2 regions of the Pseudomonas sp. SDO5591_S426 genome follow, and region 1 is predicted to be linked to the other one. Evidence: predicted binding sites of a transcription regulator. Region 1 holds the regulator's gene; the other holds the start of a gene.
What was found. The regulator FliA, encoded in region 1, starts transcription of late flagellar genes. The targets are predictions, from matches to a motif close to CTAAAGTTTNNNNNNNNNNNGCCGNTAA.
Positions count from the first base shown of each region.

Region 1 (5,926 bases):
GAAAGGATCACCACATGGCCTTCGCGCTGCTCTTCGTGAGCGGCGGAGCTGACCAGCCAGCGCTTGAGGTAGAACAACGGCAGCGCCTTGTCCCGCACGATCACCACTTCCTGGCCATCCACCACGTTGGTGGTCGACAGGTCGAGGTGGAAGATCTCGTTGACGTTCACCAGCGGGAACGCAAACGCCTGGTTGCCGAGCATGACCATCAGCGTCGGCATGATCGCCAGGGTCAACGGCACCTTGATGACGATCTTCGATCCCTGACCCTTGGCCGAGAAAATGTTGATCGAACCGTTGAGCTGGGAAATCTTGGTTTTCACCACGTCCATGCCCACGCCACGACCCGACACGTCGGAGATCTCGGTCTTGGTCGAGAAGCCCGGGGCGAAGATCAGGTTGTAGCACTCGGTATCGCTCAGGCGATCGGCCGCGTCCTTGTCCATCACACCGCGTTTCACCGCGATGGAACGCAGGACATTCGGGTCCATGCCTTTGCCGTCATCGGAGATCGACAGCAGGATATGGTCGCCTTCCTGCTCTGCCGCGAGGATCACTTTGCCGCCGCGGGCCTTGCCCGAAGCTTCGCGTTCTTCCGGCGACTCGATACCGTGGTCGACCGCGTTGCGCACCAAGTGGACCAGCGGGTCGGCCAGGGCCTCGACGAGGTTCTTGTCGAGGTCGGTTTCTTCGCCGACCAGTTCCAGGTTGATCTCTTTCTTGAGCTGGCGAGCAAGGTCGCGAACCAGACGCGGGAAGCGCCCGAAGACTTTCTTGATCGGTTGCATCCGGGTCTTCATGACCGCGGTTTGCAGGTCGGCCGTGACCACGTCGAGGTTCGACACAGCCTTGGACATGGCTTCATCGGCGCTGTTGGCACCGAGGCGGACCAGGCGGTTACGCACCAGCACCAACTCGCCGACCATGTTCATGATTTCGTCGAGACGCGCGGTATCGACCCGCACGGTGGTCTCGGCTTCGCTGGCCGGTTTTTCCGCCGGTGGCGCGGCCGGGGCACGGGCCGGAGCCGGTGCAGCAGCGGCGGCAGGCGTCGGTGTTTCGGCTTTCGGCTCGGGTGCCTTGGCTACCGGTTTCGGCGCCGCAGCCTTGGCGACAGGTGCTGCAACCGAGGCGCTGGCGCCGGTTGCCGTTCCAGCCGTCGCGCCCACTTCAGTGAACTTGCCTTTGCCGTGCAATTCGTCGAGCAGCGATTCGAATTCGTGATCGCTGATCAGGTCGCTACCGGCTGCAGCAGCGGCTGGCGCGGCTGGCGTCGGCACCGAAGCGATGGCCGATTCCAGCGCATCGACGGCAAAGTTACCTTTGCCGTGCAACTGGTCGAGCAGTGCTTCGAATTCGTCGTCAGTAATGTCGGAGCTGTCGCCCGCGGCCTTCGGCGCTTGCGGCGCCGCAGGGGCAGCAGGTGCCACTGCATCGACGGCGAACTGGCCTTTGCCGTGTAGCTGGTCGAGCAACGACTCGAACTCGGCATCGGTGATTTCGTCGCTGGCAGCGGCATCGCTGGCAGGCGCTGGAGCAGCCGCCGGTGCCTCGGCCTGAGCCTTGACGGCGTTCAGCGAGTCCAGCAGTTGTTCGAATTCATTGTCGGTGATGTCACCCGATTCGCTTTCGGCGACAGGTTCTTCAACCACTTCGGCGACAGGCGCAGGCGCCGCCTCGTCCGCTGTTTGCGGCTCGGCCAGTCGGGCCAATGCGGCGAGCAATTCAGGCGTGGCAGCCGTGATCGGGCTGCGCTCGCGGACTTCGCTGAACATGCTGTTCACCGCGTCCAGTGCTTCGAGAACCACGTCCATCAATTCCGAGTCGACGCGACGTTCACCCTTGCGCAGGATGTCGAACACGTTCTCGGCGATGTGACAGCACTCCACCAGCTCGTTGAGCTGGAGGAAGCCGGCGCCCCCTTTTACAGTGTGAAAACCGCGAAAAATTGCATTGAGCAAATCCGCATCATCCGGACGGCTTTCCAGCTCGACCAGTTGCTCGGACAGTTGCTCTAGAATCTCGCCGGCCTCAACCAGGAAATCCTGAAGGATCTCTTCATCGGCGCCGAAGCTCATTAATGGTGTGCTCCTAACAGAACAGGTCTAAAAACCTAAAATCCAAGGCTGGATAACAAATCGTCCACATCGTCCTGACCGGACACAACGTCTTCTCTTTTATCGGCATGAATCTGCGGACCTTCACCCTGAGAGAGATGTTTTTGTGGATCTTTTTCTGCAAGCATCGCTTCACGGTCATGTTCGATGCCCGCAAAGCGGTCCACCTGACTGGCCATAAGCACGAGCTTGAGCAGGTTGCTCTCAACTTCGGTGACCAGTTGGGTCACTCGCTTGATCACTTGACCTGTGAGGTCCTGATAATCCTGGGCAAGCAGAATATCGTTGAGGTTGGTCGACACGGCGCGGTTGTCAGTGCTGCTGCGCGCCAGGAATCCGTCGACGCGACGGGCCAGCTCGCGGAACTCTTCAGCCCCGACTTCGCGACGCATGAAGCGTCCCCAATCGGTGCTCAAGGCCTGGGCTTCGTCAGCCAGGCTGTTGACCAGCGGCGTGGCGTTTTCCACCAGATCCATGGTGCGGTTGGCCGCGGCCTCGGTCAGCTTGACCACATAACCCAGACGCTCGGTGGCGTCGGTGATCTGTGACACTTCCTCGGCTTGCGGCATGTGCGGGTCAATCTGGAAATTGACGATCGCGCTATGCAGCTCGCGGGTGAGCTTGCCCACTTCCTGATACAGGCCGCGGTCACGGGTCTGGTTGAGCTCATGGATCAATTGCACAGCATCGCCGAACTTGCCCTTTTCAAGGCTCTCGACCAGTTCGACGGCGTGTTTTTTCAGGGTCGATTCAAAATCGCCCTGCGAAGATTCGTTATGCCCCATAGCTCCCCCGTGGCGCAGTTCAACCGATGCGTTCGAAAATCTTCTCGATTTTTTCTTTCAACGCCTGGGCCGTGAAGGGTTTGACCACATAGCCGTTTACACCGGCCTGGGCCGCTTCGATGATCTGCTCGCGCTTGGCTTCAGCGGTCACCATCAGCACCGGCAGGTGCTTGAGCTTTTCATCGGCACGCACGTGGCGCAGCAGATCGATACCGGTCATGCCAGGCATGTTCCAGTCCGTTACCAGAAAGTCGATGCTCCCGCTGTTGAGAACCGGAATGGCGGTAGTGCCATCGTCGGCCTCGACCGTGTTGGTGAACCCAAGGTCACGCAACAGGTTTTTTATGATCCGCCGCATCGTTGAGAAGTCATCAACGATGAGGATTTTCATGTTCTTGTCCAATTCGACCTCCAAGCAGACTAAAACGCGCCCAGCACCTGGGCGCGCCATTTCAATCAATCTGGCAAAACACTCGATGACTGTCTGGAGTACAGCGGATCGAGACCGGCGCGGTTCATCACCCCACCAGCCACGTCACAGTGCCCCCACACTGCCTTCAGCGCGCTCGCCACTCTCCCAAACGCCCCCGCAAACGGGCCGCGCACTGGCTGTGTAACTGGCTGACCCGAGACTCGCTGACTCCCAGGACCTCACCGATTTCCTTGAGATTCAACTCTTCGTCGTAGTACAGCGCCAACACCAGTCGCTCACGCTCCGGCAAATTGGCAATCGCGTCCGCCAGCGCCGCCTGGAAGCGTTCATCTTCCAGATCGCGTGACGGCTCGAGATGAGCACTCGCGCCATCCTCGTGCAGCCCTTCGTGTTCGCCGTCCTGCAACAGATCGTCGAAACTGAATAACCGGCTGCCCAGGGTGTCGTTCAAAATCCCGTAATAATCGTCGAGACTCAATTGGAGTTCGGCCGCAACTTCGTGATCTTTAGCGTCACGGCCGGTTTTAGCTTCAATCGAGCGAATGGCATCGCTGACCATGCGGGTATTGCGGTGGACCGAACGTGGCGCCCAGTCCCCCTTGCGCACTTCATCGAGCATGGCGCCGCGGATGCGGATGCCCGCGTACGTCTCGAAACTCGCGCCTTTGCTAGCGTCGTATTTGGTGGAGACTTCCAGCAGGCCGATCATCCCGGCCTGGATCAAATCTTCGACCTGGACACTGGCCGGCAGACGCGCCAGCAAGTGATAGGCAATGCGTTTGACCAGCGGCGCATAACGCTCGATCAGCTCGTACTGCGCATCGCGTGCCGACTTCTTGTAGAGGTTGTAGCCGCTGGCTGTCATAGAACCGGTCCTGCCGTTTGTTGCACGAGGCGCTCGACGAAGAATTCCAGATGCCCGCGCGGGTTGGCAGGCAGCGGCCAGGTGTCGACCTTCTGTGCGATCGCCTTGAACGCCAGCGAGCACTTGGAGCGCGGGAAGGCTTCGTAGACGGCACGTTGTTTCTGCACAGCCTTGCGCACGCTTTCGTCGTAAGGCACGGCGCCGACGTATTGCAGGGCGACGTCGAGGAAGCGATCCGTGACTTTGGTCAACTTGGCGAACAGGTTGCGCCCTTCCTGCGGGCTCTGGGCCATGTTGGCCAGGACGCGGAAGCGGTTCATGCCGTAGTCGCGGTTAAGCAGTTTGATCAGCGCGTAGGCGTCGGTGATCGAAGTCGGCTCGTCGCAGACCACCAGCAACACTTCCTGGGCCGCGCGAACGAAACTGACTACCGAGTCACCAATACCCGCAGCGGTGTCGATCACCAGCACGTCGAGGTTGTCGCCGATGTCGCTGAAGGCCTGGATCAGGCCGGCGTGCTGCGCCGGGCTCAAATGAACCATGCTCTGGGTGCCGGACGCGGCCGGAACGATGCGGATGCCGCCGGGGCCCTGCAACAGGACGTCGCGCAGCTCGCAGCGGCCTTCGATCACGTCGGCCAGGGTACGTTTGGGTGTCAGCCCCAGCAGAACGTCGACGTTCGCCAGTCCCAGGTCGGCGTCCAGCAGCATGACGCGCCGGCCAAGCTCAGCCAAAGCCAGGGACAAGTTCACTGACACGTTAGTTTTCCCGACGCCACCTTTGCCGCCGGTCACCGCGATCACCTGTACGGGATGCATGCTGCCCATGTTATTTCTTTACCTTGTCTTGCATAGACGGAGGCCACATTACTGGCTGCGCGTTCGCAAACGGAACAATGCATGGCAGACCATCGATGTAGGTACAAAAACTATTCATTGTTACCTCAGCCTACCTGCTTGGTGGGGCTGTGGTAGATATCAGCGAACATGTCAGCCATGGCTTCTTCGCTGGGCTCTTCCTGCATTTGCACGCTAACGGCGCGACTGACCAGTTGATGACGGCGCGGCAGATGCAAATCATCCGGAATCCGCGGGCCGTCGGTCAGGTAGGCCACCGGCAATTCATGGCTGATGGCCAGGCTCAACACCTCGCCCAGACTCGCCGTTTCATCCAGTTTAGTCAGGATGCAGCCAGCTAGCCCGCAGCGCTTGTAACTGTGATAAGCGGCCGTCAGAACCTGCTTCTGGCTGGTGGTTGCCAGGACCAGATAATTTTTGGAACGGATGCCACGCCCGGCCAGGCTTTCGAGCTGCATGCGCAGCGCCGGATCACTGGCTTGCAGGCCGGCGGTATCGATCAGTACGACGCGTTTGCGCAGCAGTGGTTCCAACGCCTGCACCAGCGATTGGCCCGGATCGACATGGGTCACCGACACATTGAGAATCCGACCAAGGGTCTTGAGCTGCTCCTGGGCACCAATACGGTAGCTGTCCATGCTCACCAACGCGATGTTTTGCGCGCCGTACTTGAGCACGTAGCGGGCAGCCAGCTTGGCCAGGGTGGTGGTCTTGCCCATGCCGGCGGGGCCGACCATGGCAATCACTCCACCCTCTTCCAGCGGCTCGACTTCCGGAGTAGCAATCATCCGCGCCAGGTGCGCGAGCAGCATGCGCCAGGCCTGACGAGGTTCTTCGATATCGGTAATCATCGCCAGCAAGTCGCGCGA
Region 1 covers NZ_JBSVXD010000026.1:25,124-31,049, reverse strand. The annotation lists gene ACW9JC_RS08340 (chemotaxis protein CheA) at 1-2,078, opposite strand, end outside; gene ACW9JC_RS08335 (protein phosphatase CheZ) at 2,114-2,902, opposite strand; gene ACW9JC_RS08330 (chemotaxis response regulator CheY) at 2,922-3,293, opposite strand; gene fliA (RNA polymerase sigma factor FliA) at 3,460-4,200, opposite strand; gene fleN (flagellar synthesis regulator FleN) at 4,197-5,027, opposite strand; gene flhF (flagellar biosynthesis protein FlhF) at 5,144-5,926, opposite strand, start outside.

Region 2 (5,522 bases), on a different contig from region 1:
GCTTGTTTATGTCTCGAATGCGATGGATCTTAATGTTAACGAGAATGATTGTCAAAGTGCTTTGCGGGCACTTTTCGTCAAGGCTGACGAACGGTTTTCCTTCGGCGCGCGGGAGCGGATTTTGCCGGGGCGATTTTTGCGTCTGCGGGAAAAACCGTTGAGGACAGGTCAAACACGCAGTGTATGATGGCCGGTCTTTTCGAAACGGGTTCGTGTCACAGGGCTGTCGTCTATGGATGGCAGGCTGATGCGAACCATGTTTTTCACGCTTCTACACCAGGAGATATCCAATGAGCGTACTCGTAGGCAAACAAGCCCCTGACTTCACCGTACCGGCCGTACTCGGCAATGGCGAAATCGTAGACAGCTTCACCCTGTCGTCGGCCATCAAAGGCAAATACGGCCTGGTGTTCTTCTACCCACTGGACTTCACCTTCGTTTGCCCGTCGGAGCTGATCGCTCTGGACAACCGCATGTCCGAGTTCAAGGCACGCAACGTTGAAGTGGTCGCTGTGTCGATCGATTCGCACTTCACCCACAACGCCTGGCGCAACACTCCGGTAAACGATGGTGGCATCGGCGCAGTTCGTTACACCATGGCTGCCGACATCAAGCAGGAAATCATGAAGGCCTACGACGTTCAGTCCGCTGACGGCGTTGCATTCCGTGGCGCGTTCCTGATCGACGACAAAGGCGTTGTCCGTTCGCAGATCATCAACGACCTGCCGCTGGGCCGTAACATGGAAGAGCTGCTGCGTCTGGTTGACGCTCTGCAATTCCACGAAGAGCACGGCGAAGTCTGCCCTGCCAACTGGAAGAAAGGCGACAAAGGTATGAACGCTTCGCCAGAAGGCGTTGCGGCTTACCTGACCGAGCACGCTGCCGCTCTGTAAGGCACGCTCCAGGTACAAAAAAACCGGCCATCGAGGCCGGTTTTTTTATGGTCGGGATTTAACTGACCTGTCAGTCGTCGAAATCTTCCCAGCCACCCATCTGTTTCCAGCGATTGACGATGCCGCAGAACAGCTCGGCGGTCTTCTCGGTGTCATAGCGAGCCGAGTGAGCCTCGCGACCGTCGAAGTCGATGTCCGCTGCCTGGCAGGCTTTGGCGAGTACGGTTTGACCGTATGCCAGGCCGGCGAGGGTCGCGGTGTCGAAACTGGAGAATGGATGGAACGGGTTGCGCTTCATGTCCAGACGCGCAACCGCTGCGTTGAGGAAGCCCAGGTCAAAACTGCTGTTGTGCCCGACCAGAATCGCCCGCTTGCAGCCGTTGGCCTTCAATGCCTTGCGCACGCCGCGGAAGATATCGTTCAGGGCCGTCTCTTCACTCACTGCCATGCGCAGTGGGTGATCGAGCTTGATCCCGGTGAACTCCAGGGCTGCGGCTTCGACGTTCGCGCCTTCGAAAGGCTCGACGCGGAAGAAGTAGGTGTGATCCGGGTAAACAAAACCCTTTTCATCCATGGCGATGGTGGTTGCGGCGATTTCCAGCAGGGCGTCGGTGGCCGAGTTGAAGCCACCGGTTTCTACGTCGACGACAACGGGCAGGTAGCCACGAAACCGTGCGGCCATCGGGTGACGGGAACCGCCGCCACCGCCTTGACCTTCCTGTTCGTCGTCGAAATGGTCTTCACTCACGCGTGTTCCTCCAGCAGGCGCCAGCGCAGTTTTTCACCGGCGCGCAGCGGGATAACGGTCAGCTCGCCGAACGGCAGGCTGGTCGGGGCGGTCCATTCTTCGCGAACCAGGGTAATGCGATCGGTGTTCGCCGGCAGGCCATAGAAACGCGGGCCGTTGAGGCTGGCGAAGGCTTCGAGCTTGTCCAGCGCGTTGCGCTGTTCAAAGGCTTCGGCGTACATCTCGATCGCCGCGTAAGCGGTGTAGCAACCGGCGCAACCGCAGGCGGCTTCCTTGGCATGCTGGGCGTGGGGCGCCGAGTCGGTACCGAGGAAGAACTTTTCGCTGCCGCTGGTGGCGGCGTCGAGCAGGGCTTCCTGGTGCGTGTTGCGCTTGAGGATCGGCAGGCAGTAGAAGTGCGGCCGAATCCCGCCCACCAGCATGTGGTTGCGGTTGTACAAAAGGTGATGCGCGGTGATGGTTGCGCCAACGTTGGCCGGGGCCGAGTTGACGAACTGCACGGCGTCGCCGGTGGTGATGTGTTCAAACACCACTTTGAGCGTAGGGAAACGCTCGACCACACGACGCATGTGCTCATCGATGAAGATTTTTTCGCGGTCGAACACGTCGACATCGCCGCGGGTGACTTCACCGTGGATCAACAAAGGCATCCCGACTTCGGCCATGGCCTCGATCGCCGGGAAAATCTTGTCGATGCTGGTGACGCCAGAGTCCGAGTTGGTGGTCGCGCCGGCCGGGTACAGCTTGGCGGCGTGCACGAAGCCGCTGGCCTTGGCCTCGCGGATTTCTTCAGGCTGGGTGCGGTCGGTGAGGTACAGCACCATCAGCGGTTCGAACGAACTGCCGGCCGGGCGGGCAGCGAGAATTCGCTGGCGGTAGCCGTCGGCCTCAGCCGCATTGCGGACCGGAGGTACCAGGTTGGGCATGATGATCGCGCGACCAAAGGTGCGCGCGACATCCGCGACGGTATTGGTCAACACAGCACCATCGCGAAGATGAATGTGCCAGTCGTCGGGACGCAGCAGGGTCAGGCGGTCGGACATGAGGGGATTCCAGGCGGGTCAAACTGAGGGGAATGCTACCGGAAAAGACTCTTGCAGGCACTCGCTATCAAGTTTTGCCGCAAGCTTCCGATATCCAACAGGTATGCCGTAAATATCTGTGTGTCGGTCTTTTTGTTGTCGAAGCCAGTGGAGCCTCCCGTGCGCCAGCGTTATTTAGCCTTGCTCAGTGTGTTTGCCAGCCTTCCTGCGATGGCGCTCACTTTCCAGACTCGTCTGGAGAGCATCGAGTGGACGGTCGAAGGCGACAAGTTCGAGTGCCGCCTGACTCAGCCGATAACCGATTTCGGTTCGGGCCAGTTCGTGCGTCGCGCGGGCGAGCAGGCGACGTTTCGTCTGAACGCCTACAACGCAATGATGGGCGGTGGCTCGGCTACCCTGTTGGCCGCCGCTGCGCCGTGGCAACCGGGGCGTGGCGACATCAATCTCGGCTCCGTACGAATCGGCAGCGGCAATGTGTTGTTCAACAGTTCGCAAGTGCAGGCCGGGCGCTTGATCAGCGGTCTGATGGACGGGCGCAGTCCCGTGGTTCGACACTCCTCGGGCGATGGGCGGGTGTCGGAAGTGCGCTTGTTGCCGGTCAAGTTCAATAAGGCCTTTGCCGATTATCAGGGCTGCGTGGCCAAGCTGTTGCCGCAGAACTTCGATCAGGTGAAACAATCCGAAGTCGGTTTTCCCGGCGGTGGTATCGATCTGGATGCAGCCGCGAAAGCCAAGTTGCAGGTAATGCTGGAGTTCATGAAGGCCGATCCGACGGTCAATCACATCGAACTCGATGGCCACTCGGACAACAGCGGCAATCGCCTGACCAATCGTGACCTGTCGCGACGCCGGGCATTGGCGGTGATGGAGTTCTTCAAGGCCAACGGCATCCTCGAATCGCAAATCACCATGCGTTTCCACGGCGAGCGTTACCCGCTGGCGCCGAATTCCAACAACGCCAACCGCTCGAAAAACCGCCGGGTAGCGATACGTCTGGAGCGAGGCGCGCCACCAGAACAAGTGGCCCCTCAAGCAACGAAACCCGCCACGTCAGCAACTTCCTGACTCATCGGTCATCGTCGCGCTCTCGACATAATCTGTCGCTTCGTCGTCATTAGCTGTCGCGCCACTGTAAATTATTCTGTATGAGCGGTAGACTTCCCGGCTTTCCGTAGAACCCCGTGGAGTGATGGCATGGCGGACGTAAACAAGGTCGTTCTGGCGTATTCCGGCGGCCTGGACACTTCGGTGATCCTCAAGTGGCTGCAGGATACTTATAACTGTGAAGTCGTGACCTTCACCGCTGACCTGGGTCAGGGCGAAGAGGTCGAACCGGCACGCGCCAAGGCTCAGGCCATGGGCGTCAAAGAAATCTACATCGACGACCTGCGCGAAGAGTTCGTGCGCGATTTCGTGTTCCCGATGTTCCGCGCCAATACCGTTTACGAAGGCGAGTACCTGCTGGGTACTTCCATCGCTCGTCCGTTGATCGCCAAGCGTCTGATCGAAATCGCCAACGAAACCGGCGCTGACGCCATTTCCCACGGCGCCACCGGCAAGGGTAACGACCAGGTTCGTTTCGAACTGGGCGCCTACGCCTTGAAACCAGGTGTGAAAGTGATCGCTCCGTGGCGCGAATGGGACCTGCTGTCCCGTGAGAAGCTGATGGATTACGCTGAAAAGCACGCGATCCCGATCGAGCGCCACGGCAAGAAAAAATCCCCGTACTCGATGGATGCCAACCTGCTGCATATCTCCTATGAAGGCGGCGTGCTGGAAGACACCTGGACCGAGCACGAAGAAGACATGTGGAAATGGACCGTCTCCCCGGAGAAGGCTCCTGACAAAGCGCAGTACCTGGAACTGACCTACCGCAACGGCGACATCGTCGCACTGGACGGCGTCGAAATGACCCCGGCCACCGTGCTGGCGACCCTGAACCGTATCGGTGGCGAACACGGTATCGGTCGTCTGGACATCGTCGAGAACCGTTACGTGGGCATGAAGTCCCGTGGCTGCTACGAAACCCCAGGCGGCACCATCATGCTGCGCGCGCACCGTGCGATCGAATCGATCACCCTGGACCGCGAAGTGGCTCACCTCAAAGACGAGCTGATGCCGAAGTACGCCAGCCTGATCTACACCGGTTACTGGTGGAGCCCCGAGCGTCTGATGTTGCAACAGATGATCGATGCGTCCCAGGCTCACGTTAATGGCGTCGTGCGCCTGAAGCTGTACAAGGGCAACGTGATCGTCACCGGCCGCAAGTCCGATGAGTCGTTGTTCGACGCCAACATTGCCACCTTCGAAGAAGATGGCGGCGCCTACAACCAGGCCGACGCTGCGGGCTTCATCAAGCTCAACGCGCTGCGCATGCGCATCGCCGCTAACAAAGGCCGCAAGCTGTTCTGAGGCCTTTGAGCTGTAATGGATGGGTGGCCTCGTCAGGGACGAGGCCACCGATCTGAAAGCGTTTTCCCTGTCGATTGTTGTGTGTCAGTCGCTGCACTGATCAATCACCGTCATCCCATGTGAACTCAAATTGTAAACAACGCAGAAAGTGGCACTGCCGCGTTTTTTTGCCTGTTTTGAGTATTTGAGTGCGCATTCCTTAAGCAATCTTTCTGAATCCTCACCTGTGAGAAACAGAAATACGTGAGCCTGTCTTTCCGGTAATTCCTCTGTCTTTTCCAGCAACGTGCTGAATTCCATTTTTTTGCTCATCCAGCGTGCATCGATGATGTACAGGTCTGCCAGTGCCTCGTGCAACCGAACGTGATGCTTAACCGTGCGCGAATTTTGTACATTGATCTCGACTGGTGGAGCTTGTGCAGTACA
Region 2 covers NZ_JBSVXD010000132.1:9,868-15,389, reverse strand. The annotation lists gene ACW9JC_RS21750 (peroxiredoxin) at 291-893, shown strand; gene rnt (ribonuclease T) at 964-1,641, opposite strand; gene pyrC (dihydroorotase) at 1,638-2,684, opposite strand; gene ACW9JC_RS21735 (flagellar protein MotY) at 2,844-3,749, shown strand; gene ACW9JC_RS21730 (argininosuccinate synthase) at 3,879-5,096, shown strand; gene ACW9JC_RS21725 (hypothetical protein) at 5,181-5,522, opposite strand, start outside.
Region 2: ACW9JC_RS21735 (flagellar protein MotY) is a predicted target of FliA. The motif match lies at 2,751-2,778, and genes of this name have one in related genera.